3 regions of the Pseudarthrobacter sp. WHRI 8279 genome follow, and region 1 is predicted to be linked to each of the others. Evidence: riboswitches for the same ligand, from Rfam matches in the RefSeq annotation. Region 1 holds a riboswitch; each other region holds the start of a gene.
What was found. A riboswitch is a leader RNA that binds a small molecule or an ion and turns the genes downstream of it on or off. The one in region 1 is predicted to bind S-adenosylmethionine.
Positions count from the first base shown of each region.

Region 1 (10,215 bases):
CGTGTCCAGCAGTCCCTGGAATTCGTTGATTCGCGCATCGCAAAGGCAGCCGGCGACCTCGTGATCTACCAAGGGCAACTTCCCGGTGCGCAGCAGGCACTCCTTGAAGCGCAGGGCCGAGTTGCCGGCGCCGTCAAGGAAGTCGAGGCGCTCTCCGCACGCGTTGACATGGCCCAGCAGAACAAGGCCAAAATCACGCAGCAGCTCGAATCGGACAAGCAGAAGATTGCCGACACCAAGAAGCTGATCGGCCAGATTGCCACGCAGGCCTACAAGTCCGGCGGCGTGCCGTCCAACCTGTCCCTCTTCTTCGGCTCCAACAACGGCGGCAGCCTCACCGAAACCATGGACCTGGCGGACCAGGCCATGCGGAGCCAGAACGCTGCCATGGACAAGCTCTCGCAGCAGAGCGCCACCAACGTGAACTCTGAAGCGCGCCTCCAGGCCGTTGAGGCCGAGATCAAGGACCTCAAAGCCAAGGCTGATGCAGCCTTGGAGCGTGAGAAAGCAGCGCGCGACGAAGCGGCCGCGAAGAAGGAGCAGGTCGATAAACTCATCGCTGACACCACCCGCCTGGACGCGGAGCTGCAGGCAGCCAAGCCGGGGATCCAGTCGCAGCTGGCCGGCGTCCAGGCCAGCCAGAATGCGGTGGCTGCCGAGATCGAGGAGCGTGACCGCAGGCTGCGCGAGGCCTGGGAAGCAGAGCAGCGCAGGAAGGCTGAAGCAGCCGCCGCGGCTGCCGCGGCTGCTGCAGCAGCAGAAGCTGCAGCGCGAAACCAGCCGCCGCCGCCAGCCCCTCCGGCGCAGTCATTCATGCCGCCGGTAGGTTCGCCGTCGGCCTTCGGCCTCCGGCATCCCTTTGACGGCAGCGTTCCCATTACGTCCGGTTTCGGGTGGCGGGCCACCCCGCCGGGAACCATCGACTTCTACGGCCAGGGCGGGTACATGCACACCGGGCTGGACTTTGGCGCGGCCTGCGGCACACCCGTCTACGCGGCAGCAGCAGGGGAGGTCTTCAGCTCCGGCTGGAACTCCGGTGACGGTGGCGGCTGGCGCGTGAAAATCTCCCACGGCCTCATCGAAGGCAACACCCTGAACACCATCTACTACCACAACGCCAGCATCGTGGTCTCCAACGGCCAGCGGGTCTCGCAGGGACAACTGATTGCCTACTCCGGCAACACGGGCAACTCCACAGGCTGCCACGCCCACTTCGAAACCTGGCTGAACGGCAGCCCGGTGGACCCGATGAGGCTGCTGTAGCACCTTCTTTGACCTGCCGTACACTGGTATGACTCCGCGCCGGCTGGCCCGGAGGACAACCGATTTATACTGAGGAGCTTTCCCTTGCCTAAAGAAAGTGGCCGTAAAGTGGTGGCCACCAACCGCAAGGCCCGGCACGATTACCACGTGCTGGATACCTACGAGGCTGGAATCGCGCTCATGGGCACGGAAGTGAAATCCCTGCGTGAGGGCCATGCCTCCATGGTGGACGGCTTCTGCACCTTCTACAATGACGAGCTGTGGATGGAGGCCATCCACATCCCTGAGTACAACCAGGGAAGCTGGACCAACCACGCGGCCCGCCGGCGCCGCAAGCTCCTGCTGCACCGTGAGGAACTCATCAAGATCTCCCACAAGGTGCGCGAATCGGGCTACACCATCGTCCCGCTGCAGCTCTACTTCGTGGACGGCCGTGCGAAGGTGGAAATCGGCGTGGCCCGCGGCAAGCGCGAGTACGACAAACGCCAGACCCTTCGCGAGCAGCAGGACAACCGCGAAGCGCAGCGCGAGATGCGGGAGCGCAACCGGCGCCGCTAGGAATGTTTTTCTGCGCGGGTGCGTTATGATTAATAGTCCGGTGGGCCAGCCTGCCGGTTTGATAAAAAAATATGGGGATGATCGGTTTCGACGATGTTAGTCGCGACAGGTGAAGCGGGCCGAGGATGCAGAATTATCTCGTAAACGCTGTCTGCAAACCAATAAGTGCCGAATCTAAGCGCACTGACTTCGCTCTTGCTGCCTAAGCAGTAAGACAGTCCGTCAGCCCGAGGTTGCTATCGCCCCGGATCCTGGCGTCATTTAGATAGCCACTGCTGTCCACCTCCGTCATCGGGGTGAACGGGACTTTTAGATGACTGGGCCCGGATCAGCCAGCTGTTTGCAGCATGGCTGGGGCCGAGAAAATCCGACGCAAACTGCGCCCGGAGAAGCCCTGACAACACGACATCGGACGGGGGTTCAATTCCCCCCATCTCCACATTTGCAAAACGCCGCGAGGCGCAACGAAAGACCCGGGACACTTGCGTCCGGGTCTTTCGGTGCTTAACAAGCAGTTGCTCAACGCATGCCATGGGCCTACAGCACGGATCGCACTCCGGAAGAGCTCGACGACGGCCCGCCGGGCCCACATGCGGAGGCGGTCATGAGGGTGGTCGGGACGGTGTCACCACCCCTGGCACCATAGTCACCTTCAGCGGCTGCCGGCATGGAACCCAAGCCAACCGGCGGCAGGACTACCGGCGCTTCTTCAAGTGAGCCACCGGGTCCAGGGCGGCTTCAGGGTGCTTCGCCTTCTTTTCGGCGCGTTTTTCCTTGATGGTCTTGACCGGCTTTTTTGCCAGGTTTTGGTGGGGTGTCTTGTCCGGCATGGCGTGCTCCTTACGGCAGGGGACGGGCTGCGTCCCTCCTCGTAAAGTACGCCTTTTCGGCCCCGAATGTAATGGCCTGGAGCAGCAGGAAGTCAGTCCGGGACAGGCACGTCCGCGATGCCCACGAAGCGCGTGCCCACGCCGTCGAACTCGCTCCGGACCAAGCCTGAACGGGCAGCGGGCACCTCGTCCGGACGGTGGTGGCCGCAGATTACGTAGGTAAAGTCCGGCCACCATTTCTTGGGCCGGGCCGCTTCCTCGTAGCCGCACACCGCGCATTCAAGGTGGACCCAGACGGGCCGCTTGCCCGTCCGGTTCGCGCGGGACTGGACCAGCCAAGGCGGCGGGTTGTCCAGGATCTCACCCAGCTCAGCCTCGGTCAGCCATTTTGGAAGGCCGTGGCGCTGTGCCATCTCCATGGGTACGTCAAGGGCAATGGCCGCGTCGCGTCTGCTAATCATCACCATCCACGATACGGGAGCCCACCAAATCAGGGCTTCCCGGCCGTGGCCGCGCTTCCTATGCCCAGGTGGCCAGGACGATCCCCGCGGCGGCCGCAGCGAGGCCGAGGACCAGGTTGGCGGCAATGTTCACTGCGGCAGATCCGAGGCGTTCTTCGGCCACCAGCCGCACCGTGGCCGTGGTCCACGAACTGAAGGTGGTGAGCCCGCCGGCCAGGCCGGTGGTCAGCCCGGCCTGCCACTCTGCCTCCAGCCCCAGGTCTGCTGTAAGGCCGTGGGCGGCGCCAATAATGAAGCATCCTGCCACGTTCACCAGCAGTGTTGCCCAAGGCCAATGCAGCCGCGCGGGGCCGTTCCGGCCGCCGGCACGGACAGTCCGCCTGGAGCTGTGGTGGGCAAACCAGCTGTCAATGCCGAAGCGGAGGAGGGCGCCGGTTACCCCAAAAACTCCCACCAGGACAGCGGTAATCACTGACGGCTCCGGGACGGGCGGCCAATAATCTTTCCTGTCCGCCACCCAAGGCCAGCCGCCGCCAGCCCCAGCACCAGGGACAGGGCGAGATACCCAGTCCACACTCCGTGCTGCCCCGCCCTCACCAGCTGGTCCAAAGAAAAGACCACAGCGGAGAACGTGGTGAAGGACCCCAGCAGGCCCGGCCCCAGCCCTGCCCGCAACCAGAAGGGGGTGTGCGGGCGGGCCATCCACGCGGTGGTCAGGGCGGCCAGGACAAAGCTGCCGGCCACGTTGATGCACAGGGTGGTCCAGGGAAACGATCCGGGAAACTCAGGGAAGGCCAGCCCCAGGCCATAGCGAAGTTCCGTCCCCACCAGGCCGCCCGCGGCAACGGCCAGCCAGGCTCCAGCCCTGGGTGCCCACGAAATCTTCAGCCCGCTCATGCCTTGGGCAACCCGGCATCCCCCAGGAGGCAGCCTGGATGGGGCCGGTCGCTGTGCACCCACAGCGCCGACGTGATCTCATCAGCCAGGTCGTAATCACGCGAACGCCCTGAATCCCGGACGCGCACCATCAGGGCGCCCCCGAACGGCCTGCGCCCCATCACCTCCACCTCGGCATCGAGGTCTATCTCCTCGGCCGCAAGGTAGCGCAGCAGCTCCGGGTTGTCGTCGCTGATCCGGGTGATCCGGCCCGTGTGGCCCTGGTCCAGCTCGCCCATGAGGTGCGCGCGGGGCATAAAGACCGTGCCGTCCGCCGTCGGAATCGGATCACCGTGAGGATCCCGCTGGGGGTTGCCCAGCTTCGCCGCTACGCGTTCTATGAAGGTGTCCGACACGGCGTGCTCGAGCAGCTCGGCCTCATCGTGGACCTCGTCCCAGCTGTACCCCAGCTGCTGGACGAGGTAGGTCTCGATCAGGCGGTGCCGGCGCACCATGGAGAGCGCGAGCTGCAGGCCCGCGTCCGTGAGCCTGATGGCGCTGTACGGCTTGTGGACCACCAGGCCCTGGTCCTTCAGCTTCCGGACCATCTCTGAGACGGATGAGTTCGCCACCCCCAAGCGCTGGGCCAGCTGGGAGGACGTGATGGGTTTGTCCTGCCATTCAGTGAAGGAATAGATGACCTTGACGTAGTCCTCAATGGAGGAGGAGGGCGCGCTGGTCTTCACAGGATCCAGCCTACCGGCTGCCCTTGCCCACACGGGGGCTGCCAGCCGCTCATGCCCTGACCGCCCGCCACGACAGCGTCAGGTACGGCAGCTCCAGTACCTCGTCCGGCCCGTGGCCGAGGTGGTCATGGAGATACCAGTCAAGGTTCGCAAGCACCTTCGCCCGGGTGGCCTCACCAGCGCGCAGGTAATAGCTGCGGGATTTCGTCAGTTCCATCAGGTCTGCGGTTGTCACGGAGTCCTGCCAGTGCGTGACATGCTCCTCCAGCGCCTCAAACTCAGGTCCTATGAGCGGGCGGTGGCCGGGTTTGTAGACATCCCCGGCATGCATGATCCTGGACAGGCGGTGGACCCAGGAAACCGACGTGTCCAGCTGGTTCCAGACGAGTCCCAGTGTTCCGTGAGGGCGGAGGACGCGGGCAAGTTCCGTGCTCGCCCTCAACGCGTCGCACCAGTGCCAGGCCTGGGCTACGGTAACGACGTCGAAGGCCTCGTCGGGCAGGCCAGTCGCCTCTGCGGTGCCAAGGACAGCTGTGGCGGCAGGATAGTGCTCGGCCAACTGCCTGAGCATGTCCGCTGAGGGGTCAACCGCCGTGACGGACAGCCCCATGCCCAGCAGCAGCTCAGTAAATTTGCCGGTGCCGGCGCCAACGTCGAGTGCATCGCGGGCCGCGGGAGTTACGAGCCAGCGCGCTGAGTCGGCAGGATACCCCGGCCGCACCTGCTGGTAGTGCTTGCCGCCGTCCTGGAAACTCAGGCCGAGCTCCCGGCGCCGGCCGTGATCCAGCCGTGGGCCACCCCGTGCCACGTGCGGCCTCCTTCATCCGGTACTTTTAGTTCCTCCGAATTTACCGCATGGGCCGCAGCAGGGCGCCAGCCGCAGGTCAGTCGTCGAGGCAGGGCGCGGCGCCGGCTGTTCCCGGGGTGTTGGGCGCCCAGTGGGGGTACGTACGGTTGTCATTGGCCGGAACCCAGCGGCCGGCGTCCACCACATAGTCCCAGCCCAGGCCCTTGCTCCGAAGGTCCCGGATGCCAGCCAGCAGCCGCTCCGCATCTTCCAGCCTTGAGCCGACGCCGAAGCTGGCCCGAAGGGAACCGGACGGAAGGCCCAGCCGCTTCAGCAGCGGGTGCGCGCAGAACCGGCCGTCGCGCAGGCCCACCCCGTGTTCGGCCGACAGGTAGGCGGCCACCAGGCCGGCGTCGTAGCCTTCAACGGAGAAGTTGACCACGCCAATCGTGTCGGTGTCCGGGTTGGTGTCCTTGAAGATCTGGTGGACCGTCACGCCGTCGATTTCCTGCAGCCCTTCCACCAGGTAGGAGCGGATGGCTGATTCGTGGGCGTGCCAGCGGTCCTGGTCCAGCTCCGCGATGACCTGCGTTGCACGGGCCAGCGTCGCCGCACCGAGCACGTTGGGTGATCCGCCCTCGTGGCGGGCCGGACCGGTTGCCCAGCTGACGCCGTCGAGCCTTGCTTCCTTGACGGCGCCTCCGCCTGCGAGGTGCGGTGTGCCGGCGTCGAGCCAGTCCGGCCGGCCGACCAGCACGCCGGCACCAAAGGGTGCGTACAGCTTGTGGCCCGAGAAGGCGAGGTAGTCGACGTCGTCCGCGGTGATGTTGACGCGCCGGTGCGGTGCCAGCTGGGCCGCGTCCACAGCGATCCGTGCCCCGTGCTCGTGCGCCAGCGCGGCAAGGGCGCGGATGGGGAGGATTTCGCCGGTGACGTTGGAAGCACCGGTCACGGCCAGCAGGCTGACGCCGCCCTGCTGCAGTTCCGCACGGACGGCGTCGATGGTTCCGGCAATGGTATCTGCTGCCACGATGCTGCGGTGGGGGACGCCCTGCCACGGAAGCAGGTTGGCGTGATGCTCAATATCGAGGTACAGGACGTCGCCGGCCGGCCGTCCATCGGTGGCCGGCAGGCAGCCCGCCAGCAGGTTCAGGGAGTCGGTGGTGTTCCGGGTGAAGATCACCGAATCATCCGGGCGGCCGCCTACGAAGTCGCGGACGATGGCACGGGCATTCTCGTAGACCGACGTGCTGATCTGGGAGGCGTAACCCGCACCGCGGTGGACGCTGGCGTAGAAGGGCAGGATCTCGTTGAGGTAGGCCGACACCACCGAGAGGGCGGGAGCGGACGCGCCATAATCCAGGTTGGCGTACCGGACGTGGCCGCCGTGGATCAGCGGAGCCTGGATCTCGGCACCGCTGACGGCAGCGAGCGGACGGCCTGCGGCGGCCTGCCACTGGTCGAAGAGCGCTGACGATTCCCGCGGAACGGCCTGATGCTGGAGAGCGGCCTTGCTGGAGAAAGCGGCGTTGGGGGAGACGGTGGCAGTTGTCACAGAGACCTCACTTCAAAACAGGACTCCGTGCAGGAATCCGCGCTTGCCGCATCCCTTCCGGACCGGCCTGGTCGTCACCCGGGGCACCCCACCGCGAATGGAGGGTTGCCGGCCAGCAAACCGGGGTTTTGCGCTGGCACTCGTGACCTGGTTAAGAGCGTAGAACATGGGCCGCGAAGGTTAAAAGCCCGCTGGAATGTTAAGGACTTTGTTACGCGCGGTTGAAAAGGGGCGGTTGAACCGAAGATCACGACGGCGGGCGCAGCCTTTCGGGGGCGTCCGCCGTCGATTGTTCGTAATGCCTGGACTAGAGCAGGTCGTCCAGGTTCGGGTTCAGGCGCCGCAGGACCTCCGAGTGGAGGATGGAATTCGTGGCCAGGGCGTTCCCGCCAAACGGACCGTCCTCGCCCTCCAGCGACGTAAAGCGGCCCCCCGCTTCCACCACGATGGGCACCAGCGCGGCCATGTCGTAGAGATTCAGCTCAGGTTCACAAGCGATGTCCACGGAACCTTCTGCCACCATGCAGTAGGACCAGAAGTCGCCAAAGGCACGGGTCCGCCACACGTCCTCGGTAAGCCCCAGGAATTCATCAAGGTTTCCACGTTCCTTCCAGCCGCCGAGGCTCGAGTAGGAGAGGGAAGCATCGGACAGGCTGGAAACATTGGACACCCGGAGGCGGGTTGCCGCGGCAAGGGAACGCCCCATGTAGGCTCCCATGCCCTTGGCGGCCCACCAGCGCTTGCCGAGGGCAGGCGCGCTGACCACGCCCACCACCGGTTCGCCCTCATCCACCAACGCGATCAGGGTGGCCCAGACCGGGACGCCCCGAACGAAGTTCTTGGTGCCGTCAATGGGGTCGATGATCCACCGCCGCGACCCATGCCCCGTACTGCCGAACTCTTCGCCGAGGACGGCATCGCGGGGACGGGAGCGGGAGAGCTGGCCACGGATGGCTTCCTCGGCTGCCTTGTCCGCATCGGTGACGGGCGTCAGGTCCGGCTTGGTCTCAATGTGGAGGTCCTGGGCCTTAAAGCGGCTCATGGTCTGGTCATCCACGGAATCGGCCAGGACATGGGCCAGGCGCAGGTCATCGTTGTAGCTCGAAGCGGGTTGGATCATGGTTCCAAACTACCGTCTGCGCGCCGTTCTGCCGGGAAGCGGGCCCGTCAGGTGACGCTGCCCAGTTCCTTGGCCTCCTGGGCTTCCATCCTCGGGTCCGTGCCGAGGAGGCGCCGCAGGGACCCCAGCCTCGCTGCTCCGGTGGGGCCGGCGTGCCCCGCACCAACCCATGCGTCCAGCCCGCAGTTGACCGCGGCGGCGGTGTGCTTGCATCCGCGCTCGCAGTCTTCAATGCCGGGGGAGAGGTCCGGGAAGGAACGGAGGATCCGGTCGGGATCCACGTGCGCCAGGCCAAAGGAGCGGATGCCGGGGGTGTCGATGATCCAGCTTCCGGACGGCGCGTCCGCGAGCTTCAGCGCAAGGGCCGACGACGACGTGTGCCGTCCGCGCCCCGTTACGGCGTTTACTCCGCCAGTAGCCCGTTCCGCCCCGGTCAGCGCGTTGACCATGGTTGACTTCCCAACACCGGAATGCCCAAGCATCACGGTGACCTTGCCGTCCAGGTGGCCGCGCATCTCGGCAACGGCGGAGATGTCCAGCCGGGCGGACAAGCCGTCATCCGAACGGGCATCAATGCCGGAAGCGCTGGCATCGGCGGTCCGGCTGATGATCACGGGAAAGTCCAGGTGGGTGTAGTTGGACAGCAGTTCCGCAGGGTCTTTGACGTCCGCCTTCGTGACCAGCAGGATCGGATCGATGCCGGCGTCGTACGCGGCCACCAGGGCACGGTCGATAAAGCCGGTCCGTGGTTCAGGATTGGCTGCTGCCACCACAATCACCAACTGGTCGGCATTGGCCACCACTGCCCGTTCAACGGGGTCCGTGTCGTCGGCGCTGCGCCGCAGCAGGGTCCTGCGGTCCTGGATTTTTACCAGGCGCGCCAGGGTGTCCGGCTCCCCGGAGACGTCGCCGACCAGCGAGACGAAGTCTCCTGCGACTACCGGATTCCGGCGGAGTTCCCGGGCCCGGGCAGCAATGACTATCCTTTCGTCGCCCGAGTCCTCTCCCACCACAGCGGTGTACCTGCCCCGGTCAACGGTAATGATGCGCCCCGTGACGGCGTCGTCATGGCTGGGCCTGTCCTTGGTGCGGGGCCGGGAGCCCTTCTTGCTGGGCCGGATCCGGACGTCCGATTCATCCCAGGAGTCAGTGCTCCGCGCCACCGCTGGAACCTTCCGGCGCTGTTTCGGCAGGACTGTTCTGCGCCAGCATGCCTGCCCACAGCCGGGGGAAATCCGGCATGGTCTTGGCTGTGGTGCCGATGTCCTCCACCTGGACGCCCTCCACGGCGAGGCCAAGGATGGCCCCCGCGGTGGCCATGCGGTGGTCGGCGTAGCTGTGGACGACGCCGGCATGCAGCTTTGCGGGCCGGATCACCAGTCCGTCGCTGGTTTCCTCGGCGTCACCGCCCAGGCGGTTGATCTCTGTCACAAGCGCGGCGAGCCGGTCGGTCTCGTGTCCCCGCAGGTGTGCGATGCCGGTGAGCCGGGAGGGGCCCGTGGCCAGCGCGCACAGGGCGGCTACGGTGGGCGCGAGTTCGCTGGTGTCCGCGAAGTCTCCGCCCTTGATGTGGGGGCCGCCGGTGACCGTGAGGACGCCGTCGTGCAGGGTCACCTGGGCGCCCATGGCGGCCAGGATGTTGCGCCAGAGGTCACCGACCTGCTGCGTTTCGTCCGGCCAGCCCGGGATCCGCACCGTTCCCCTGGAAGCCAAAGCAGCGGCCAGGAAGGGGCCGGCGTTGGACAGGTCCTGCTCGATCCGCTGGTCGAAGGCACGGATGGGGCCGGGGCTGACCACCCAGTGGTTGGGCACTGAGTCATCAACGGCAACCCCGGCGCCGCGCAGGACTGCCACGGTCATGTTGATGTGGTCGAGGCTGGGCACCGGCTTGCCCACATGTTCCAGGTGCAGGCCCTCGGTGAACCTTGCGCCCACCAGGAGCAGTGCCGAAACGAACTGGGACGACGCACTGGCATCGATGACCAGGTGGCCGCCGCGGACCTCACCAGTGCCTTCCAC
Region 1 is NZ_CP168162.1:1,716,064-1,726,278, reverse strand. Features, by position in the region: gene ABRP28_RS07865 (peptidoglycan DD-metalloendopeptidase family protein) at 1-1,263, shown strand, start outside; gene smpB (SsrA-binding protein SmpB) at 1,348-1,821, shown strand; RNA gene ssrA (transfer-messenger RNA) at 1,895-2,263, shown strand; gene ABRP28_RS07850 (hypothetical protein) at 2,517-2,651, opposite strand; gene ABRP28_RS07845 (hypothetical protein) at 2,744-3,112, opposite strand; gene ABRP28_RS07840 (CrcB family protein) at 3,171-3,584, opposite strand; gene ABRP28_RS07835 (CrcB family protein) at 3,581-4,009, opposite strand; gene ABRP28_RS07830 (metal-dependent transcriptional regulator) at 4,006-4,734, opposite strand; gene ABRP28_RS07825 (class I SAM-dependent methyltransferase) at 4,784-5,542, opposite strand; gene ABRP28_RS07820 (aminotransferase class V-fold PLP-dependent enzyme) at 5,619-7,076, opposite strand; SAM riboswitch class IV at 7,111-7,224, opposite strand; gene hisN (histidinol-phosphatase) at 7,384-8,196, opposite strand; gene rsgA (ribosome small subunit-dependent GTPase A) at 8,244-9,359, opposite strand; gene aroA (3-phosphoshikimate 1-carboxyvinyltransferase) at 9,343-10,215, opposite strand, start outside.

Region 2 (10,215 bases), 1.2 Mb from region 1:
GTTACGAACGCCATCAACATCGCGTCGCAGTTGGCGGTCCGGCCCAGCATCAAAGTGATGGTTACAGGCGGGATCCTCAATCCACGGTCCTATGAGCTGGTGGGTCCGTACACGGACATCATCATGCAGAAGGTGGTGCTGGACATCGCCTTTATCGGCGTGAACGGCATTGATCCCGAAGTGGGGCCAACCAACACGGGAGAGGGTGAGGCCTCAGTTAACGCCCTCCTTGCAAGCAGGGCACGGGTGTCCTATGTCCTGGCGGATTCGTCCAAGGTGGGCGTGCGCGCCTTCGCCACTATGGACGGGTACAACTTCACCCGGCTGATTACGGATTCCGGAATCTCGGCGCAGGACAAGGCTGCCTTCGAAGCCAACGGCACGGAAGTGATCGTCGCCGCCGGCTGACCGGCACCCGGCCCTGCGGTTCCCCTGGTGGCATACAGGCCTGTGCCTGCGTGACACTGGAAGGGCAATCAGCCCTGATCCAGAAACTGAAGGCAAGATGGGAACATGCTGGTTCCCTCCCGCCGTCGCCTGCGGCTTGAAGTCTGGATTGTCCTGGGCCTGTCTTTGGGGCAGTCTGCTGTGTACTCCGTGGTGCAGCTCCTGGACAAGATGACCCGGGCGCCGCTGGCTGAAGGCACCTCTACGCTTAACCGCTCGCAGAGCACCCGCGAATATTTTGACCTGACGTACCAGTTGCTGGACATCCTCTTCGCGCTGGTTCCCGTGCTGCTGGTGCTCTACTTCCTCACCGACCAGCGGCAGGCGCCGTCCGGCCATGGCAGCAACCCGGGTTCAGCCTTCCAGAAGCTGGGCTTCAACTTCGCCCGCCCCCGCCGGGACCTGCTCCAGGGCCTGGGTCTGGCAGCCCTGATCGGCGTTCCTTCCCTGGGCCTGTACGCCGCAGGCAGGGCCTTGGGGATTACGACGGCCATCATTCCCAGCGCACTGGACGCTTACTGGTGGACGGTGCCGGTGCTGATCCTGTCCGCGCTCCGCCATGCCGTGGTGGAGGAGGTCATCGTGGTGGGTTACCTGATGAACCGCTTCGGAAGGTTCGGCTGGAGCATTCCGCTGTCAATCATGGCAAGCTCGCTGCTTCGCGGCACCTACCACTTGTACCAGGGCTTCGGCCCCTTTATCGGCAACGTGGTGATGGGCATCGTCTTCGCGTGGCTGTACACCCGCACTCGCCGTGTGATGCCGCTTGTCATAGCCCACGCGCTGCTCGACATCGTGGCCTTCGTGGGCTTCAGCCTGTTCGGCAAGGCTGTCGGCCTGGGCTAAGCCTTCGCGGCAACCTCAGGCACTTTTGTCAACACGACGGCGGGCAGGAGGTGCCGGCTAAGTCAGTGCCGGGTCCCGGTCCCTGATCGGGTCCCAGTCGCTCATGGGGTCCTGGGGCAGGACGGGCGGCAGGGCGTAGAAGTCGTCCCAGAGGGGGTCGTCCACGGGTATGTCGTCCAGGTCTATGAGGTTGTCATCTTCAGGTTCCTCTAGTGGTGGTTCCGGGTATGGGAGGTCTGCGGCAGGGCAGGCACACGCGCCGGGCATGGGCGGGTAGGGCAGCATGCCGGGGACTTGCCCGTTGTGATGCTCCCCCGGATTCAACCCCGCCGGCATGGCGGACAGGACAGATTCGGGCCAGTGGGGTGGTTCCCAGTCCTGGTGTTCGCTTTTGTAGTGCCGGCCGGTGGGTGAGGTCCAGCCGGGTGGTTCAGTTTTGGTGGCTGGTGTCGGTGTCCAGCCGGTGGTTTGTCTGAGTTTGTGGTGTTTGGGGCAGGGTTGTCCGAGGTTGCTGATCCCGGTGGTCCCGCCGTGCTGCCAGGCGAGGAGGTGGTCTGCCTCGTTATCCAGTGAGTTGTTGCTGCAGCCGGGGAAGGGGCATTTGCCGTCCCGCAGCCGCAGCCAGTTCCGCATCGCCTTGGTGACCCGGTAGCTGGTCCGCCCGATCTCCAACGGCGCCCCATCCCTAGGGTCGACAAGGACCCGGTGGAACGAATCGGCACCATTCGCAACCAGGTCCCTCGCCATCGACGGCGGGATCGGCCCGAAGCCGTCGAGCATGGCCGGCTCATCGGTCTCTCCCGTCAGGGAGAATACCGGCACGGTGACGAGGACCTGCGCACGGACCGCCGACGAGTGGGCAGGATTGCTGCCGCTGGTGAGGATCGCTTCGGCGAACTCGTCTGCCCGGATCTGGGTGAGGGTGCGGGGCTCGTCGGGTCCTTGTGCGGCCCGGGCGAGGGCGTTAAGCCGGTTCCAGCCCGCCACGGCCTGATGCGCGGGGAGGTAGGCCGAAAGCCAGGCCATGCCGTCCTGGTCCGGCCGGCACTCAACCCGCCGGTCCGCCACGCCCCTGGCGTGGCGCTTCTCGATCGATTCGGGATGGTGGCGTTCACGCCAGGTCCTGGCCTTGGCCTTGAACCGGTAGGCGGGCATCTCCCCGACCGTGGCGGCGGTGGCGGGTCTTGGTGTGTTGGGGTCGAGGAAGTGGGCCTCGAGGGCCGCGGCGCCGGCGGGGTCGAGGGTGGCGGCCTCGTCCGCCAGGGCCAGTGCGTGCTGCCACGAGATTGCTCCGGCCTGCAGGGCCGAGAGGGTCAGGGGCAAGGTCGTGTCCAGGGCGTGGGACGCGACCAGGAACGAGCTTGCGGCCCGCGGCCCGATGGCCAGTACTGCGCCGATTTCCGCGGTGATGGACATTTCCTGCGCCTGCACCGGCGCCCCGGGAGGGGCAAGGGCATGGGCGGTGTCCGCGTACTTCATGGCGGCGCGGGCTTTCAGGCCTGCGAGCCCGGCTTCGGCCTCCTTGGCACCGGCGAGAATATCCAGGGTCCCATCGGCCAGCCCGGCCAACGGATCAGCAGCCGAGAACGGCTCTGAACCACACGCGTCCACCTCAGCGTTGAGCACAGCGAGGGCGGCGCGGATGTCCGCAAACGCCTTCTCCACCGCTTCGCTGCCCATGCACTAATCATGGGGGGAGGGTCTGACATTTACGCCGGAAGAGGCCGGGCGCGCGGGAAACCAGGCAAACCAGATCTGCTCGGAGACGAATTCGGCCGCCATCGGCGGGTGACGCCGTTGTCACCTGCTGATGGCGGCCGAAGCTTAGGCGGGCAGTCTCAAGTATCTGCCCGGGTTGATACCCGGCGGGGGCGAACCCATGCCGGGAGGGGAGAATCAGATAGTGACTGCCCCGTTGGCGGTCTCGAAAGTCACCGAAAGGATTCCGGGTGTTCCGTGCGGTGCCACCCACTCCACGGCAACGTCTTCCAACGGCTTCTCCACGGGTTCACCCAGCCACTCGGTTACCCGGGCGGCAGAGCCGGCTATGGTGAGGCAGCTCATCTTGACGTTGCTCTCGTAAGCGTTGGAGGGGTGCAGGGAAGGATCGCCCTCCCACTTGAGCATGTACGGGACCTGTGGGTCTGCGATCAGGCCGAGGATGCCGATCTGCTTCCAAACGAGTTCGCGGCCGTCAGGGAATTTACGGTTGCCGTTGACTGAGGAGCGGCCCAGGCGTTCCTCGAAGGGGGCCAGGTCATCTACCTCGACGCACCAGCCCATCCAACCGCCGCCGGCTGCAGACCGTGCACGCACTGCCTGGCCGAAGGGCGCCTTGTCCGAAGCCGGGTGGTCCAGGACCTCAACGACCTCAAGGTACTTGTGCCCCGCGAGTGGGATGATCATATTCCGGGTTCCGAACCGCGGGTGGACTCCACCCTTTACTGCCTCGACGCCGAGGGCAGAGGAAATCCGGTCAGTGGTGGCAGCCAGGCCATCGTGTTCACAGGCGTAAGAGACGTGATCCATGCGCATGGCAACATCTTGGCACTTTGTGATCGGGCTCTCAGCTAAGGGTAGCCTTACTGGGCTCCGGGCTTTCAGTCGTGCTGAAATTCACGCCCACAACAAGCCGAGGGTCCGATTGTTGCCAGCCCTGGACACTGTTACCAGACGTGCTGGCGATGAGGCGGACGGTGCCGCTGCAACTCCTGCAGCTGGCATCTGTGGGGCTGCCCGGGGGGCACGCCGGTAGTTTTGAGCGATTGTCGTCGCTTCGCCGGCATCGCAACGGCACGCCATCAACACCTTTAGAGCCGTTCGGTCCATATGCTTCCGTTGGACCAGTAGATGATGCCGTTTTCGAAGCGCTGGGCACGAGTATACGTATTCAAGGAGTACTCGTCCGTGACCGGGCGCCCGATAAAGGCGTAGCCTCCTCTCCGCTCATACTCCCAGCGGATGGCCCCCTGCAGCAGCCTGGTTCCATACTGAGGTGTGAAGTAAAAGGTTCCACCCTGGAAAGCCTGGACCGCACCTCCCTCAAGCCAGCGGCTCTCATCGGACACAGGGTAACCGGCTACGCCGGTCTGGCCGCCCTTATTCCACCATGCCTCCCGGATTCCGGCGCCGATGTAGTGAAGGCCAATTTGCGGTGTGTAGTACATGGTTCCATTCGTGAAGTGCTGGGCTATGGCTCCGCCGCCCAGAGACTCCTCGTCCCGGATGGGGTAGCCCGAGTCATGCCCGTTGAACCACTTCTTCTCAATGGCACCCCACAGCGGGTGTGCCCCACCTGCAGGCGACCAGAAAATCAACCCATATTGGAACTGTTGCTGCGCTCCGCCCTGGACTGTTTGTTCCTGGCTGATGGCCGCGCCCAGCTGGGACGCTGGTCCGCCCAGTGAGTCGTACTTGGCCCCGATCGCCCCCGCCACCGAAAAGTTGTTGACGGAAGCTGATCCGGTGTACAGCAGACGGTTCGGCGTTCCACTTCCGGATCCTGCAACCTTTCCTCCGGTCGCGGACGAGAGCAGCCGATCGGTCACCTGGCTGGGTGTCAAAAGCGGGTTGCCTGAGAGGAGGACAGCGGCAGCACCAGCCACATGCGGCGTAGCCATGGACGTTCCGCTGAGTGACGCCGTGGCCGTTGCGGAAGTATGCCAGGCGGAGCTGACGCCGACACCCGGCGCGTAGAGGTCAACGCATTTGCCGAAATTGGAGAAGGAGGCCTGGCGGTCCGAAGAATCGCTTGCCGCGACCGTGATCGCCGACGTCGTGCGGGCTGGAGAAGCCGTGCAGGCGTCAACGGCGTTGTTCCCCGCTGAGACAATGGCCGGGAGGCCGTTGGTGATGACGGCCTGGACTGCTGCGTCGAGCACGCTGCTGGTGGGTCCGCCGATGCTCAGGTTAACTACGGCCGGGGTGCCAGGGCGGTGGTGATCTGCAATCCAGTCCAGCCCTGCGATGATGTCCGAGTAGAGGCCGGAGCCATCGCATGCGAGTGCCCGCACCGGAATGAGGGTGGCGGATTTGGCCACGCCATGGACGGCGCCGCCGATGACTCCTGCCACGTGCGTGCCATGGCCGTTGCAGTCGCTTGATCCCAGGCCGTCAGCCTTTGCTGTCCATCCGGCGCTGACCCGGCCGCCGAAATCGGCGTGGGATGCCAGGATCCCGGTGTCTACTACGTAGACGCTGACGCCCTGGCCGGAGGCGGCAGGTGTGTAGGAGCCGGAGAGGGGCAGCGCCTGTTGATCGATCCGGTCGAGGCCCCAGGGGGCATTGCGCTGCACCTCGGAGACCGTGACCGCGTGGTCCGGCTCCACTGTTGCGGCCCGGCCTGAGCGCAGCAGGGCGGCAGCCTGCCCCGGCGTGGCCTCGATGGCCGCGCCCTTCACCGCCTTCGTAAATGTTCTGTTGACGCCGATTCCCTGGGCGCGGAGGGCTGCCGCCTCGGCCGCGACGTCCTTGCCCGGAGCGAATTGCACAAGGTAGCGGCCGCCATCGTCCACAGCGGCAGAAGGAGCGGCGTGTGCTGCGGATGCCGGCCAGGGACCGGCTGCCACCGCGCCTGAGCAGAGGGCGACGGCGGAGAGCAGGACGGTGCGACGTGCCAGGCGAGAGAACTGGGGCAACTGAAGTGTTCCTTTGGTATGGAAGCTGAAAGGCGATGAGACGGGTTCCCGGCTCAAATCTAACGGGGGACCGGTGGCAAACGGCCAAACTTCGCGCAATCCTGCGCATCTTCTGCGGAACCTTGGGAAATCAACATACGGTGCCTCCCAGCGCTGCGTCCGGCGGGGTGCGTCCCGCAGGAGGGCGGGGAAGTCACAACCGGTCACACTCATGGCGGCGGGCACATGCTGTTCCTACACTGGGCTCAGGTCATGAGCGCCAGCACCAAGCCCCGGCTTGCTGGCCGGCAACCCTCCTTCCGCGGTGGGGTGCCCCGGGTGAGGACCTGGCTGTCCGGCAAAGGCCGGACAGCAAGCGCGGCCCGCGGTGCTTTGAGCATGCCGGGCCCAGTCAAAGGAGCCTTAGATGTCCAACGGATGGTCATTCGAAACCCGCCAGATCCACGCAGGCCAGGAGCCGGACAGTGCCACGGGCGCCCGTGCACTCCCTATCTACCAGACCACGTCCTTCGTGTTCCCCAGCGCCGAGAGCGCCGCCAACCGTTTCGCCCTTGCTGAACTGGCACCTATCTACACCCGCATCGGCAACCCCACCCAGGAAGCCGTGGAACAGCGGATCGCCAGCCTTGAAGGCGGGCTCGGGGCACTGCTGCTCAGCTCAGGCCAGGCCGCTGAAACCTTCGCTGTCCTGAACATCGCGGAAGCCGGCGACCATATCGTCGCAAGCCCCAGCCTTTACGGCGGAACCTACAATCTCTTTGCCCATACCCTGAAGAAGTTCGGCATTTCGGTCACCTTCGTGGCGGACCCGGACAACCTGGAGCAGTGGCGCGACGCCGTGCAGCCCAACACCAAGCTCTTTTTCGGGGAAGTGGTCTCCAACCCCCGCCAGGACGTCCTGGACATAGAAGGTATCTCCCAGGTGGCCCACGATGCCGGGGTGCCCCTCATTGTGGACAACACCCTGTCCACCCCGTACCTGATCCGGCCGCTGGAATGGGGAGCGGACATCGTGATCCATTCGGCAACCAAGTACCTGGGCGGCCACGGTTCCGCCATTGCCGGCGTGATCGTGGACTCCGGGAAGTTCGACTTCGGCAAGGACCCGGCGAAGTTCCCGGGCTTCAACACCCCGGACCCCACCTACAACGGGCTGGTGTACGCCCGGGACCTCGGCAAGGACGGTGCCCTGGGCGCCAACCTGTCCTACATCCTCAAAGCGCGCGTCCAGCTGCTCCGGGACCTTGGTTCCGCCGTCTCCCCGTTCAACGCCTTCCTCATTGCCCAGGGGCTGGAAACGTTGAGCCTGCGCGTGGAGCGTCACGTTGCCAACGCCCTGGACGTGGCGCAGTGGATGGAAGCGCGTGACGACGTCGAATCGGTCGCCTACGCGGGGCTGCCCTCCAGCCCCTGGTACGAGAGGGGCCGCAAATATGGCCCCAAGGGCACGGGCGCGATCGTGTCCTTCAACCTCGCCGGCGGGGCGGAGGCCGGCAAGCGCTTCGTGGACGCGCTCGAACTGCACTCCCATGTGGCCAACATCGGTGACGTCCGCTCCCTTGTCATCCATCCCGCGTCGACCACCCACAGCCAGCTCTCCCCGGAGCAGCAGGCGGTGGCCGGGGTAACGCCCGGCCTGGTCCGGTTGTCTGTGGGAATCGAACACATCGATGACATCCTGGCCGACCTGGAAGCGGGCTTCCGTGCCGCCAAGGCGGCCACGGGCGCCTGAGCAGGAGCAAGGGCCGACGGCGGGGTCCCGGGCCGGGCGGGCGTGCCTGCCGGGCCCGGGACCGTCACAACCAGTCACACTCTTGGCGGCAGGCGGGTGCTGTTTCGTACACTCGAACCAGGTCATGAGTGCCAGTGACAGCCCCGGCTTGCTGGCCGGCAACCCTCCTTCCGCGGTGGGGTGCCCCGGGTGAAGACCTGGCCTGCCGGTCATTCGACGGCAGGCAAGCGCGTAAGAAGAGGTCTTGCCATGACGGTTACCGTCGCCCGTACCACCGTTTCCGGACACGGAATAGTCCGCTATGCCTCCATTGGGGGACTGGAACTTGAAGCCGGCGGCTACCTGCCGGACGTCACGCTGGCTTATGAAACCTGGGGCACCCTCAACGAGGACGCCAGCAACGCAGTCCTGATCGAACATGCACTGACCGGCAGTACGCACGTCACCCGTGGCGATACCGACGAACAGGGCTGGTGGGAGCAGCTGGCCGGGCCGGGTGCTCCGGTGGACACGGACCGTTTTTTTGTAGTGTCCATCAACATTGTGGGCGGTTGCTACGGATCCACGGGGCCGTCCTCGCCGGCACCGGACGGGGTTCCCTGGGGATCCCGGTTTCCCCTGGTCACGCTGCGGGACAGCACTGCGGCGGAAGCCCGGCTGGCCGACCAGCTGGGAATCAAGAACTGGTTTGCGGTGCTGGGGGGTTCCATGGGCGGAGCCCGCGCACTTGAGTGGGCCATCACCTTCCCGGAACGGGTGCAGCGCTGCGGAGTGATCTCCATCGGCGCGGCCAGCACGGCCGAGCAGATTGCCTTTGCCCAGGCACAAACCCTGGCGATCCGCCAGGATGCGAATTTCAACGGGGGCGATTACTACGGCGGCCCCTTTCCCGAGGATGGCCTGGCCCTGGCCCGGCGGATTGCGCACATCACCTACCGCTCCGCGGCGGAACTGGAAGGCAGGTTTGGCCGCGCACCCCAGGCTCCGGAGTCACCCCTGCAGGGCGGGGTCCTGGCCAACCGAGGCCGCTACCAGGTGGAAAGCTACCTGGACCACCAGGGGAACAAGCTGGTCCGGCGGTTTGATGCCAACAGCTACATCGCCATCACCGAGGCCCTGATGAGCCACGACATCTGCCGGGGGAGGGGGCCGCTTCCCGAGACCCTGGCGCGGTCAGGTGCGCGTTTCTTCGTGGCAGCCGTGGACTCGGACCGCCTCTACTTCCCGGCCCAGTCCCGCGAACTTGCCGCAGCCCTCCCCGGAGAAGTGGACGTGCACCTCATCACAGCGCCGATAGGCCATGACGGCTTCCTGACGGAAATAGGCCAGCTGGGCCACCAGCTCAGGGCACATCTCTCGGACTAAAACCGAGGTTCGCGGGCAAGTGGATGTGCATTTATGCAGATAGCCTCTGCATGATTCGCCGTTGAGCTTGGCGTTCAGGCGGACCATACTCGTTGGGACCCGGCGGTTCGTGGCCAAAATCACACGTATCCGCCACAGCCTGTCCCAGTGGTGTCGAAGAAGACGCCGAAGGAGTTCATCAATGAGTACGGAAAAGTCCGCCGCGCGGCGGCCCGAGGAAACCGATGTCAAGGCCTCCGGCCTGAAGAAAGTCGTCACGGCCTCCATGGCCGGCACCGTGGTTGAGTGGTACGAGTTCTTCCTTTACGCCTCCGCCGCCACCCTGGTGTTCGGCAAGCTGTTCTTCCCCAACTCCGGAACAGAGCTGGACGGCATCATTGCAGCCTTCGTCACCTACGCCGTCGGCTTCGTTGCCCGCCCCATCGGTGGCATCGTCTTCGGCCACTTTGGCGACAAGTTCGGCCGCAAGCAGTTGCTGCAGCTGAGCATCATCCTGGTGGGTGTTGCCACCTTCCTCATGGGCTGCCTGCCCACATTTGCGCAGATCGGCTACTGGGCCCCTGCCCTGCTGGTGTTCCTGCGCTTCGTCCAGGGCTTCGCAGTAGGCGGCGAATGGGGCGGCGCTGTGCTGCTCGTCGCCGAGCACAGCCCGAACAAGTCCCGCGGTTTCTGGTCCAGCTGGCCGCAGTCCGCCGTCCCCATGGGCAACCTGCTCGCCACGGCCGTGCTGTTCACCCTGTCCTCCACCCTTTCCCCCGAAGCCTTCCTCGGCTGGGGCTGGCGCGTAGCCTTCTGGCTCTCCGCAGTGATCGTCATCATCGGCTACTACATCCGCACCAAGGTCCAGGACGCGCCAATCTTCCTGGAAGCCCGCAAGGAAGTCACCGTCGAGAACAAGGGCTACGGTGTGGCCGAGGTCTTCCGCCGGTACCCGCGCGGCGTGTTCACCGCCATGGGCCTGCGCTTCGCGGAGAACATCCTCTACTACCTTGTTGTCACGTTCTCCATCACCTACCTGAAAGTGGTTGTGCAGACGGACACGTCCCGCATCCTGCTCCTCCTGCTGGTGGCACACTTCATCCACTTCTGCGCAGTCCCGCTGGTGGGCAAGATGTCGGATTCCCTGGGACGCCGCCCGGTCTACATGGCCGGTGCAATCCTCGCCGGAACCTGGGGCTTCTTCGCTTT
Region 2 is NZ_CP168162.1:531,217-541,431, forward strand. Features, by position in the region: gene ABRP28_RS02340 (DeoR/GlpR family DNA-binding transcription regulator) at 1-408, shown strand, start outside; gene ABRP28_RS02345 (CPBP family intramembrane glutamic endopeptidase) at 514-1,293, shown strand; gene ABRP28_RS02350 (DUF222 domain-containing protein) at 1,351-2,973, opposite strand; gene ABRP28_RS02355 (VOC family protein) at 3,190-3,828, opposite strand; gene ABRP28_RS02360 (S8 family serine peptidase) at 4,104-5,930, opposite strand; SAM riboswitch class IV at 6,179-6,294, shown strand; gene ABRP28_RS02365 (bifunctional o-acetylhomoserine/o-acetylserine sulfhydrylase) at 6,337-7,662, shown strand; SAM riboswitch class IV at 7,783-7,898, shown strand; gene ABRP28_RS02370 (homoserine O-acetyltransferase) at 7,912-9,027, shown strand; gene ABRP28_RS02375 (MFS transporter) at 9,209-10,215, shown strand, end outside.
Region 2: another riboswitch for S-adenosylmethionine. It lies ahead of ABRP28_RS02370 (homoserine O-acetyltransferase); the one in region 1 lies ahead of ABRP28_RS07820 (aminotransferase class V-fold PLP-dependent enzyme).

Region 3 (10,215 bases), 1.3 Mb from region 1:
GTGGTGTTGGCCAGGCCGTTGTTGACGCCCACAATGGCAAAAGCCTGGTCCATGGGAAAATCGCCGTTGCACTGCGGCCAGGAGATGTCATTCCCCAGAAGCGACTGCTGCCCCTCGCCGGGTGAGGGCGCGGCGTGGGCGGGAGTGCCGGCCATCAGGAGCAGCGCGGCCAGAAGGAAGCCCAACATGACCGGCAGGGCCCGTGTATTCCTGGCGGGTGATGCCCAGTGCGGCTGTGCCCTGCCCCGCAGTCTTCTGCTTGGCGACGCCTCGCTGGCTGGTGTGCGGCGCATGTTGCCTCCGTTGCCGCTGGACGAAGGGATCCTCCTCCAGTGTCCCGCCGGGGGCCGGGGAGGTCAAGGTGACCAGGAGTCCGCTTCTATCGCATGAAACGGGTAAGGCTTCGCCCATTGCTCCTGTCAATTGCCTGCGAATCCTCCCCTCTAGCTCATTTATGATATAAAATTGACTATGACGCAGGAAACCGCCGAACACGTTGCCGCCATGTTGAGAGACGCCCGCAGTGAGAAGGGCTGGACCCAGGGCCAGTTGGCTTCCGAACTGGGCACGAGCCAGAGCGCCGTTGCCCGGATGGAGCAGGGCAAGCAGAACCTGAGCCTCAAAATGATCCACCGCCTCGAGGCGATCTTCGACAGGAGCATCGTAAACGTGGGCAAGCCGCAGATGACCCACCTGCGGGTTGAGGGCGGCCACACCCTTTCCGGTTCCGTGGATGTCAACAGCAGCAAGAATGCCGGGGTGGCACTGCTTTGTGCCAGCCTGATCAATCGGGGAACCACCATCCTTCGCCGCCTGGCGCGCATCGAAGAAGTGAACCGGATTGTTGAGGTCCTGACCAGCATCGGCGTGGAGTGCACCTGGCTTAACGACACCGACCTGCAGCTCCGGCGGCCGGCCGTGCTGAACCTGGAAGCCATGGATGTTGACGCTGCGCGCCGCACGCGGAGCGTGATCATGCTTCTGGGCCCGCTGCTGGACGAGTCGGCCAGGTACCGTCTCCCGTATGCGGGCGGCTGCGACCTCGGCACCCGTACGGTTGAGCCGCACATGCAGGCGTTGCGGCAGTTCGGCCTCTCAGTGGAGGCCACCGCGGGCTTTTACAGTGTGCAGGCCCCGCCCGCAGACAGCCGGGACCGGTCATTCGTGCTTACAGAGCGCGGCGATACTGTCACCGAAAACGCCATCATGGCAGCAGCCCACCGTGAGGGTACAACCGTCATCCGGAACGCCAGCCCCAACTACATGGTGCAGGACCTTTGCTTCTACCTGCAGATGCTGGGCGTGGAGATCGAGGGGGTGGGCACCACCACCCTGAAGATCACGGGGCGCCTGTCCATCGACGCCGAGATCGAATATTTCCCGTCAGAGGACCCCATCGAGGCCATGAGCCTGATCACCGCAGGCATTGTCACCAATTCAGAGGTGACCATCCGGCGCGTGCCCATTGAGTTCATGGAGATTGAACTCGCAACCCTGGGCCAGATGGGCCAGGAGCTGGAGATCTCCGGCGAGTATATGGCCCGGAACGGCCGGACGCGCCTGGTGGACGTCACCACCAAGCCTTCGGAGCTGCACGCTCCGGAGGACAAGATCCACCCCATGCCGTTCCCCGGACTCAACATCGATAACCTGCCCTTCTTCGCCGTCATCGCAGCCAACGCCCAGGGCCAGACCATGATCCACGACTGGGTCTACGAAAACCGGGCCATCTACCTTACGGAACTCAACCGGCTGGGCGCCCAGGTGCAGCTGCTGGACCCGCACCGGATCTATGTCAACGGACCCACAAAATGGCGTGCGGCCGAGGTGGGCTGCCCGCCTGCGCTGCGTCCGGCAGCCTGCCTGCTGCTGTCGATGCTTGCTGCGCGGGGAGTGTCAGAGCTGCGGAACATCTACGTCATTGAGCGCGGCTATGAGGACCTGGCGGAGCGGCTGAACGCCATCGGTGCGAAGGTGGAGTACTTCCAGGACTGACCTTTCACGGTTCGTCATGAAAGGCGGATCAACTCCAAAATCTTCCTGCCTGCCGCAGAATGACAGTATGCGTACATTCGGCGTCGAGGAAGAGCTCCTGATTGTTGACCCGGCAACGGGGGAGCCGCTTGCACTGGCCGATGCCCTGCTGTCCGGGCACAGGATGGCCGCCGATGATGCACCGGATGCCCATGCGCTGGAAACCGAAGATAAGACCGTTTACGACGACGACGAGATGGGTTTGAGTGCCGAGCTTAAGCTTGAGCAGATCGAGACCCAGACGCGGCCCTGCCTGGAGTACGGCGTACTGCTGGACCAGATCCGTGCCGGCCGGACGCTTGCTGACCGGGCTGCCCAAAAGAACGGTGCCCGGGTTGCGGCGCTTGCCACCTCCCCCTTGGCTTCCACCAGCCATACGACGCCGGACCCCCGGTATGCCCTGATGCTGGAGCGCTTCGGCCTCACGGCGCAGGAGCAGCTCACGTGTGGCTTCCATGTGCACACGTATATCGAATCGCCGGAGGAGGGCGTGGCGGTCCTGGACCGGATCCGGGACAAGCTTGCCGTGTTGACCGCGTTGAGCGCGAACTCCCCGTTTTGGAACGCTATGGCGACGGGCTTCGAGAGTTACCGGACGCAGGCCTGGAACCGCTGGCCCACGTCCGGACCCGCGGGGATCTACGGGACCTACCCCGCGTACCGTCGGGTTGTCACGCGGTTGCTGGACAGCGGAGTGATGCTGGACGAGGGGATGCTCTACTTCGACGCCAGGCTTTCCCGGAATCACCCCACTGTGGAAGTGCGCGTGGCCGATGTCTGCCTCCGGGCCGAGGACGCTGCGCTCATCGCGCTCCTGGTCCGCGCACTGGTGGAGTCGGCCAGCCGGGAGTGGCGGGACGGCGTGGACCCTGCGCCGGTGCCCACTGTGCTGCTGCGGATGGCTGCATGGCAGGCAAGCAGCAGCGGGCTCAGCGGGGAGCTTTTGGATTTCGGCACGTTCCGGCCGGCCAGGGCCACGGATGTGGTTCGTTCGCTGGTGGATTATCTCGCGCCCGTCCTGGACGAGCAGGGAGAGCTCGCGATCGTCCGCCAGGGTGTGGAGGACATCATCGCCCGTGGCACCGGGGCAGCTGAGCAACGCCGGGTCCGGGACAAGGCCATGGCAGGTCCTCCGCCCGAAGATCTCGGCCTGGGCGCCGTTGTGAACCACGCAGTCAACATCACCATGCGGGGTGCCCCCGACCTCGCGGAAGTGGAAGCTGCTCCGGACCTGCTGCGCGTCCGGCAGTCCTAGGCAGCCCTGGGCAACCTTGTGCAGCCCTGGGCGTCAGCCGATTCTGGTCTGTCCTGCAGCCCTGGTCTGTCCTACACCGTGGCCTGACCTAAAGAGCCGAAAGGGACGCTTCCAGCCATAGGTGCCACTTCGGGAACGGGTCGTTGGGGAGTTCATCCTCCGTGGGTCCGGGGTCTTCCGGCAGGTCCACGTCTGGCGGATCGAAGTCATCGGGCGGGTCCACGTCCTGAGGCATCCCAAAATGCTCAACAAAGCCCTGGAGGTCCCTGCCTTCGAACGCAGACAAAACCGGTTGTCCTGGATCCGGCTGCTTTGCAGCACTCCACATGTCAGTAACCCAGCCTGGCCAGTGGGGTGGTTCCCAGTCCTGGTGTTCGCTTTTGTAGTGCCGGCCGGTGGGTGAGGTCCAGCCGGGCGGTTCATTTTTGGTGGCCGGTGTTGGTATCCATCCGCTGGAATGCCGAAGTTTGTGGTGCTTCGGGCAGGGCTGTCCGAGGTTGCTGATGCCGGTGGTCCCGCCGTGCTGCCAGGCCAAAAGGTGGTCTGCCTCGTTATCCAACGAGTTGTTGTTGCAGCCGGGGAAGGAGCATTTGCCGTCCCGCATTCGCAGCCAGTCACGCATGGCTTTGGTGACCCGGTAGCTGGTCCGGCCGATCTCCAACGGGGCCCCGTCCCTCGGATCAACCAGGACCCGATGGAACGAGGCGGCACCATTCGCGACGAGTTCCCGGGCCATGGACGCCGGTACCGGACCGTGCCCGTCCAGCATCGCGGGCTCATCCGTCAGTCCCATGAGGGAGAATACCGGCACGGTGACGAGGACCTGCGCCCGGATGGACGTGCCCTGGTCTGTGCCCGAGCCTGTGCTGCTGTCGCCAGGGCCGGTGCCGGAGCCTGTGCTGTCTTTGCCGTGGGTGCAGTCTATGTGGCCAGCGCCGCTGGTGAGGCCCGCGGTGGCGAGGACGTCTGCGCGGAGCAGGGTGAGAGTGCGCGCCTCGTTGGGGCTTTGCATTCCCCGGGAGAGGGCGGTGAGCCGGTTCCAGATCGCCAAGCCCTGGTCAGCGGGTAGGTAGGCCGAGAGCCAGGCCTTGCCATCCTGGCCAGGTGCGTACCCCACCCGGCGCTCCGCCACGCCCTTGGCGTGGCGCTTCTCCAATGATTCGGGATGGTGGCGTTCCCGCCAGGTCCTGGCTTTGGCCCTGAACCGGTACGCCGGCATCTCCCCGATCGTTGCCGCTCCGGGCGGTCTGGGTGTGTCCGGATCCAGGAAGTGGGCCTCCAGGGCCGCGGCGCCTGCGGGGTCAAGCGTGGCAGCCTCCTCCGCCATCCCCCGGGCATGCGCCCAGGAAATCGTCCCGGACCCTAACGCGGCAAGGGTCCGGGGCAGGGACGTGGTCAGGGCGTGGGACTCGGCCAACAGCGCACTGGCGGCCCGGTCACCGATCACCAGTGCACATCCCACCTCGGCCACCAGGCTCCGCTCCTGTGCCGCGGCCTCATGCGGCGAGGACGGCGGACCGTTCAACAGGCCCGTGGCGGCAGCGAGCACCTGAACCGCCTGCGCCTTCAACGCCGCCAGCCTCGCCTCCGATCGCGCCACTCCCGCCAGAACCCACAGTGCCCGGTCAGCAACCCGCTGCAACGGATCATCCAAAGCAGCAGCAGGACTTGGGGTGGCTTCGGGGCTAAGCCCTCCGGCGTCAACCGCAGCGTCCCTGCCATCCAATACAGCAGCTAACGCAGCGACGGCAGCCACAACGGCTGCCTCCGCCTGCTCAACCGCCGGGTCCGTTTCCATAAGGACATCATCCTGCGGGGGTCTGACAAAAAGGACCATACGGCAGGGGCTGTGGATAACTAGTGGCCTGCTGGATATCCACGGCCCTGGCGGCACCCCCGCAGGCATGCAATACTCGGCGCGTGACGTCGTCGTACTCGTTCAAAGCGGAACTCTGGCTGTACCCCGGCGAGGCTGGCTGGCATTTCCTCACCCTGCCCCCGGACGTCGCGGACGATGTCCGCGCACAAAATGCAGGGCGCAGCAAAGCGTTCGGCTCAGTCCAGGTGAGTGCGGAAATCGCCGGCCAAACCTGGCAGACCTCGCTCTTCCCGGACACCACAACAGGGACGTACCTTTTGCCGGTCAAGAAGGCTATCAGGGCCAGGGCGCGAATCAGCGAAGGCGACTCCGTGGAAGTGAACCTGTCCGTTCAAGGCGCCTGATTCCCGGTGCAACCCTAGATCTGCTTGAGCGCCTGCTCCAGATCGCCAATCAGGTCGTCCACATCCTCCAAGCCAACGGAAAGCCGCACAACGCCGTCGCTCAGGCCAATAGCGGCCCGCCCCTCCGGCCCCATGGCGCGGTGCGTGGTGGTGGCCGGGTGGGTGATGAGGGACTTGGCGTCCCCGAGGTTGTTGGAGATGTCGATGATCCGCAGGCCGTCCAGCAGCGCGAAGGCGGCTTCCTTCCCCGAGCGGCCCCCGGAGGGAGCCAGCTCCAGGGTGAGGACCGTGCCGCCGGCACTCATCTGCTTTGCTGCCAGCTCATACTGCGGGTGGGACTTCAGCAGCGGGTACTTCACCCAGCTGACGGCCGGCTGTTCCTCCAGCCACTCCGCGAGCCGCAGCGCGGTGGCCGAGGAATGGTTAACACGCAGCGCCATGGTTTCCAGGCCCTTGGTGAGGACCCAGGCGTTGAAGGCGGACAATGCCGGGCCGGTGTGCCGCATCAGCTGCTTCACGGGGCCCTCGATGAACTCCTTGGTGCCCAGGATTGCCCCGCCGAGCACCCGGCCCTGGCCGTCGATGTGCTTGGTCCCGGAGTAGACAATGACGTCCGCGCCAAACTGCCCGCAGCGCTGCAGCAGGGGAGTGGCAAAAACGTTGTCGACGACGACGGTCGCCCCGGCCGCGTGAGCCAGTTCGCTGACCGCCGCGATGTCCACGATCTCCTGCATGGGATTGGACGGCGATTCGAAGAAGACGGCGGTAGTGGGCTGGGACAGGGCCTCGCGCCACTGCTCCAGGTCCGGTCCGTCAACGAAGACCGTCTCCACGCCCCACCGCGGCAGGATTTCGTTCAGGATCACGAAGCAGGACCCGAACAGCGAACGGGCGGCCACTACACGGTCGCCGGCACCGAGCAGGGCACCCAGGGCGGTGAACACGGCCGACATTCCGGACGCGGTCGCAAAGCACGCCTCTGTTCCTTCCAGGAGGCGGAGCCGCTCCTGGAACGTTGCCACGGAAGGGTTGCCGTAGCGGGAGTAGACAAAACGCTCGTCCTCGCCCGTGAAGGCGCGCTCGGCGGCGGCGGCAGATTCGTACACGAACCCTGAATTCAGGAAAATGGCCTCACTGGTTTCCTGGAAGTTGGTGCGGTCCAGGCCGCCGCGCACGGCCTGGGTATCGGGGCTCCAGCCGGCGGCGTCTTCGTTGAAGGTCACTTAGATCTTTCCCAGGTTTGTTGGCAGGCCGCGGTTCTTCCAGCCGTTGACGGTGCGTTCGCCGAAGCGGTCGGGGTCGCCTTCAAAGCCCTCCAGCACGTTGTAGGAGGTGAAGCCGGCCTGGGTGGCCGCTATGGCCGCCGCGATGGACCGCTGACCGGAGCGGCACAGGAACACCAGTTCTGTTTTGCGGTCTTCGGGCGCCTGCTGGTTGAGGTCGTTGATGAAGTCCGGGTTTGGAATGCCCCCGGGGAAGGTCCACTGGATGAACAGTGGATCGTTCTCTGTTGCCTTGGTGTCCGGGATCCCGATGTGGGCCCATTCGCCCTCGGTGCGTACGTCCACCAGGATGGCGCCCTGTTCCAGCTTGTCCCAGGCCTCCTGTGGCGTCAGATCTCCTGCGTAGCTCATGCGTGGCCCTCGCCGTCGAACTCAAGGTCTTCGCCTGACGACTCCAGGTCGTCCACGGCATCCGCCACTGCGGCGTCTGCCGAGGCGATGGCTGCCGGCAGGACCACGGCCTGTGCCACGATCACGCTGGTGCCGTTGAAGGTTGCGGCGGGGCTGCCGTGCAGCACATAGCCTTCCGCCAGGGCGTTCGAGATCCGCTCGCAGAATTCACGGTTGTCCGGGCCGCTGATGAGGCGGTAGGACAGTTTTTCTTCAGGGGCAGGTGCGTCAGACACGACGGATCTCCTTCTCTCACGCTTGCAGCTCGAATGGTCGATATGCCGAGTATTCACCTGAGGCACCCCGCCGTGGAAGGAGGGTTGCCGACCGGCCAGTCAGGGCTTGGCGCCGGTACTCATTACTCCCCAAAAACGTAACACTTGCCGCCCGGGGCTGCACCGCCGTCGTCGTCATGTTGCGTAACTGAAGGATGCTGCGCGGAGGCGCGGCACCAAAGATGCATGCGCCACGTCCGTTCAACGCACGACGGCGGCGCCACCTTGGGCATGCAGGTGCCAGGTGCCTGCCGCCAGCGCCAGCCCGGATAAAGTTTGTCCAGGGGCGCCGCCCCGTCACTTGAGGAATAAGTCCCTGGGGGGTCTCATCAGCACGCTATCCGCTCCCGCACGTCCCGCCCCGAGCGGCCGCCCGCGGCCCCTCCACCGGATGGCTGCCGTCCTCGCCGCCGCGCTGATGGCCGTCCTGGCCGTGGTGGTGCCCGCCGGGCCGGCGCAGGCGGCCCGAAACCTCCCGGAGGAAGGCAAGCCGCTGCTGGGCGCAGTCCTCGAATGGGGAGAGGACACCGCCGGGGGCTTCTCCGAGCGGCTCGGGGCATCCCCCGCGATCTTCGGACACGACATCGCCTTCCCCTTCCGCGCCTCGGAAGAGGGCGACATCCGGGGCTTCCTGGAGCAATCCGCCGGACAGGGCGCCGATGCGATGCTCACGGTAAGGCCTGTTGTCCCGCTGGACCAGGTCACCCCTGACGCCGCTGCAGCTTTTGCCGGGGAAGTGCGCCGGATAAAAGGTGACTCTAAAAGCCAGCTGCTCATCCGCTTCGCTCCGGACATGAATGCCAGCTGGGTGGAGTGGGGCCAGCAGCCGGCCGCCTACCGGCAGTCATTCCAGGCGGTGACAGCGGCTTTCCGGGCGGCCGGGACCGCCGGCGGTTATGCCATGGTGTGGGAACCGTATTTGGGCAGGGACTATCCCTTCGAACGGAACCGGAACGCGCCCGCGCCCGGAACCGAAGGGTTCTCCCTGTTGGACACCAACGGCGACGGCGCCTGGAACAGCTCGGACAAAGCCTACGAACCCTACTACCCCGGGGACGACGCCGTGGACTGGGTGGGCTTGACGGCCTACCACGATGACACTGCAGGGGGTACCGCGGTCAATACCGTTCCCCGCGCCGGTGAGCTGCAGGAGATGCTGACGGCCTCCGGCGGGGAAAACTTCTACGGGACGTATGCGGCGGGGCGGGACAAGCCCTTGATGCTGCAGACTTCGGCCTTTTACAGCCCGTCCGCCGGAGGTGCCGCGGAAGCGGAGATCAAGGACAGCTGGTGGGGCCAGGTCCTGGGAGCTGCCGGATCAGCCGGTTTCGCGATGACGGGCGCAGTGGTCTGGGACGAACGCACCAGTACACGGGACACGGGTGTGGCCAGCATCGACTGGCGCCTCACCGGAAACGCGGGGATTGCCGAGGCTGCCCGCACCCGGCTTGAGGGATCCCCGGTGGTGACGGGGCCGGTTACCGATGTCACCCCTGGTGCATCGTTCGTCAGGTCCAACACGCTGTCCGGGGCGGCCGCCTGGAGCGTGGGGGCGGCCCTCCTCATCCTCCTGGTGGCACTGTGGCAACTCCCCGCCAAAGTCGGTGCGGTCACGGCCTGGGGCTACAGCGACAGGTCCAGCAGGGACTCCCGCGTGGACCTGCTCCGTGGCCTTGCCATCGTCTTTGTGGTGGTGAACCACCTGGGCCTGGTGTCGCTGTTCCAGCTCCTGACCCAGGAGGCGGTGGGCTTTGTTTCGGGCGCCGAGCTGTTTGTCCTGTTCTCCGGGCTGGTGGTGGGCATGGTCTATGGGCCCAGGGCGAAGGACGACTTTGGAACGGTGGTGGACCTTACTTCGCGCCGGGCAGGAAAGCTCTACCTGACGGCGCTGGTGGTGCTGGTGGGCGTCTTCCTCTTGTCGCTGCTGCCGGTGTTCCGGACAGATGCGCTCACGACCTTCGTGGACCAGGGCACGGGCGGTGCAGGGCATGAAGGTGCCGGCCGCAGCTACGACCTCTATGCAGGCATGGAAACGCTGTTCCAGTTCCCCGTGCCGCCACAGGTTCTTCCCGCCATCCTGCTGCTCCAGTTCGGGCCGTGGCAGTTCAACGTGATGGGCCTGTACGTGGTGCTGCTGCTGGCCAGCCCCCTGATCCTCGCGGCCCTCAACCGCGGTAAAGCCGTGTGGGTGCTGGCGGCATCGCTGGCCGTGTACGCGGCGGGTACGGTGACGCGCTTCCGGATCCTGCCGTCGCAGTTCGAGGATTCATTTCCCCTGCTGGTGTGGCAGGTGCTGTTCGTCGTCGGCCTGGCGGCCGGGTTCCACCGGCGGAGGATCGTGGCCTGGCTTTCAGCGCACCCCTGGGCGGTGGCGGCCTGCACCGCCCTGGCCTTCGCGTTTGCCTTCCTGTCATGGGGCAATCCGTACCTGGCCAACGGGTTTGACGTCCGCCTGGCGATCATGCCGGACACCGCGTACCGGGCCATGTATGACCTGTTCTTCGGACGCACCTACCTCGCTCCGGGCCGGCTGTTAAACGTCCTGGTCCTGGTGGTGGCGGCCTATGCCTTCCTCACCGCGTACTGGAAGCCGGTGCAGCGCGCCTTGGGCTGGTTCCTGGTCCCCCTGGGCCGCGCCACCCTCTATGTGTTCATCATGCACGTGGTTCTCATAGCCGTCGTTGCCAATATTCCTGCCCTCCAGCAGGGAAACATCTTGGTCAACACCCTCGCCTATGCCGTAGTCCTCGGGCTC
Region 3 is NZ_CP168162.1:3,014,056-3,024,270, reverse strand. Features, by position in the region: gene ABRP28_RS13970 (hypothetical protein) at 1-293, opposite strand, end outside; gene ABRP28_RS13965 (UDP-N-acetylglucosamine 1-carboxyvinyltransferase) at 472-1,995, shown strand; gene ABRP28_RS13960 (glutamate--cysteine ligase) at 2,063-3,289, shown strand; gene ABRP28_RS13955 (DUF222 domain-containing protein) at 3,378-5,087, opposite strand; gene ABRP28_RS13950 (DUF1905 domain-containing protein) at 5,210-5,512, shown strand; gene ABRP28_RS13945 (O-succinylhomoserine sulfhydrylase) at 5,527-6,735, opposite strand; gene ABRP28_RS13940 (rhodanese-like domain-containing protein) at 6,736-7,146, opposite strand; gene ABRP28_RS13935 (DUF1737 domain-containing protein) at 7,143-7,421, opposite strand; SAM riboswitch class IV at 7,435-7,548, opposite strand; gene opgC (OpgC domain-containing protein) at 7,852-10,215, shown strand, end outside.
Region 3: another riboswitch for S-adenosylmethionine. It lies ahead of ABRP28_RS13935 (DUF1737 domain-containing protein); the one in region 1 lies ahead of ABRP28_RS07820 (aminotransferase class V-fold PLP-dependent enzyme).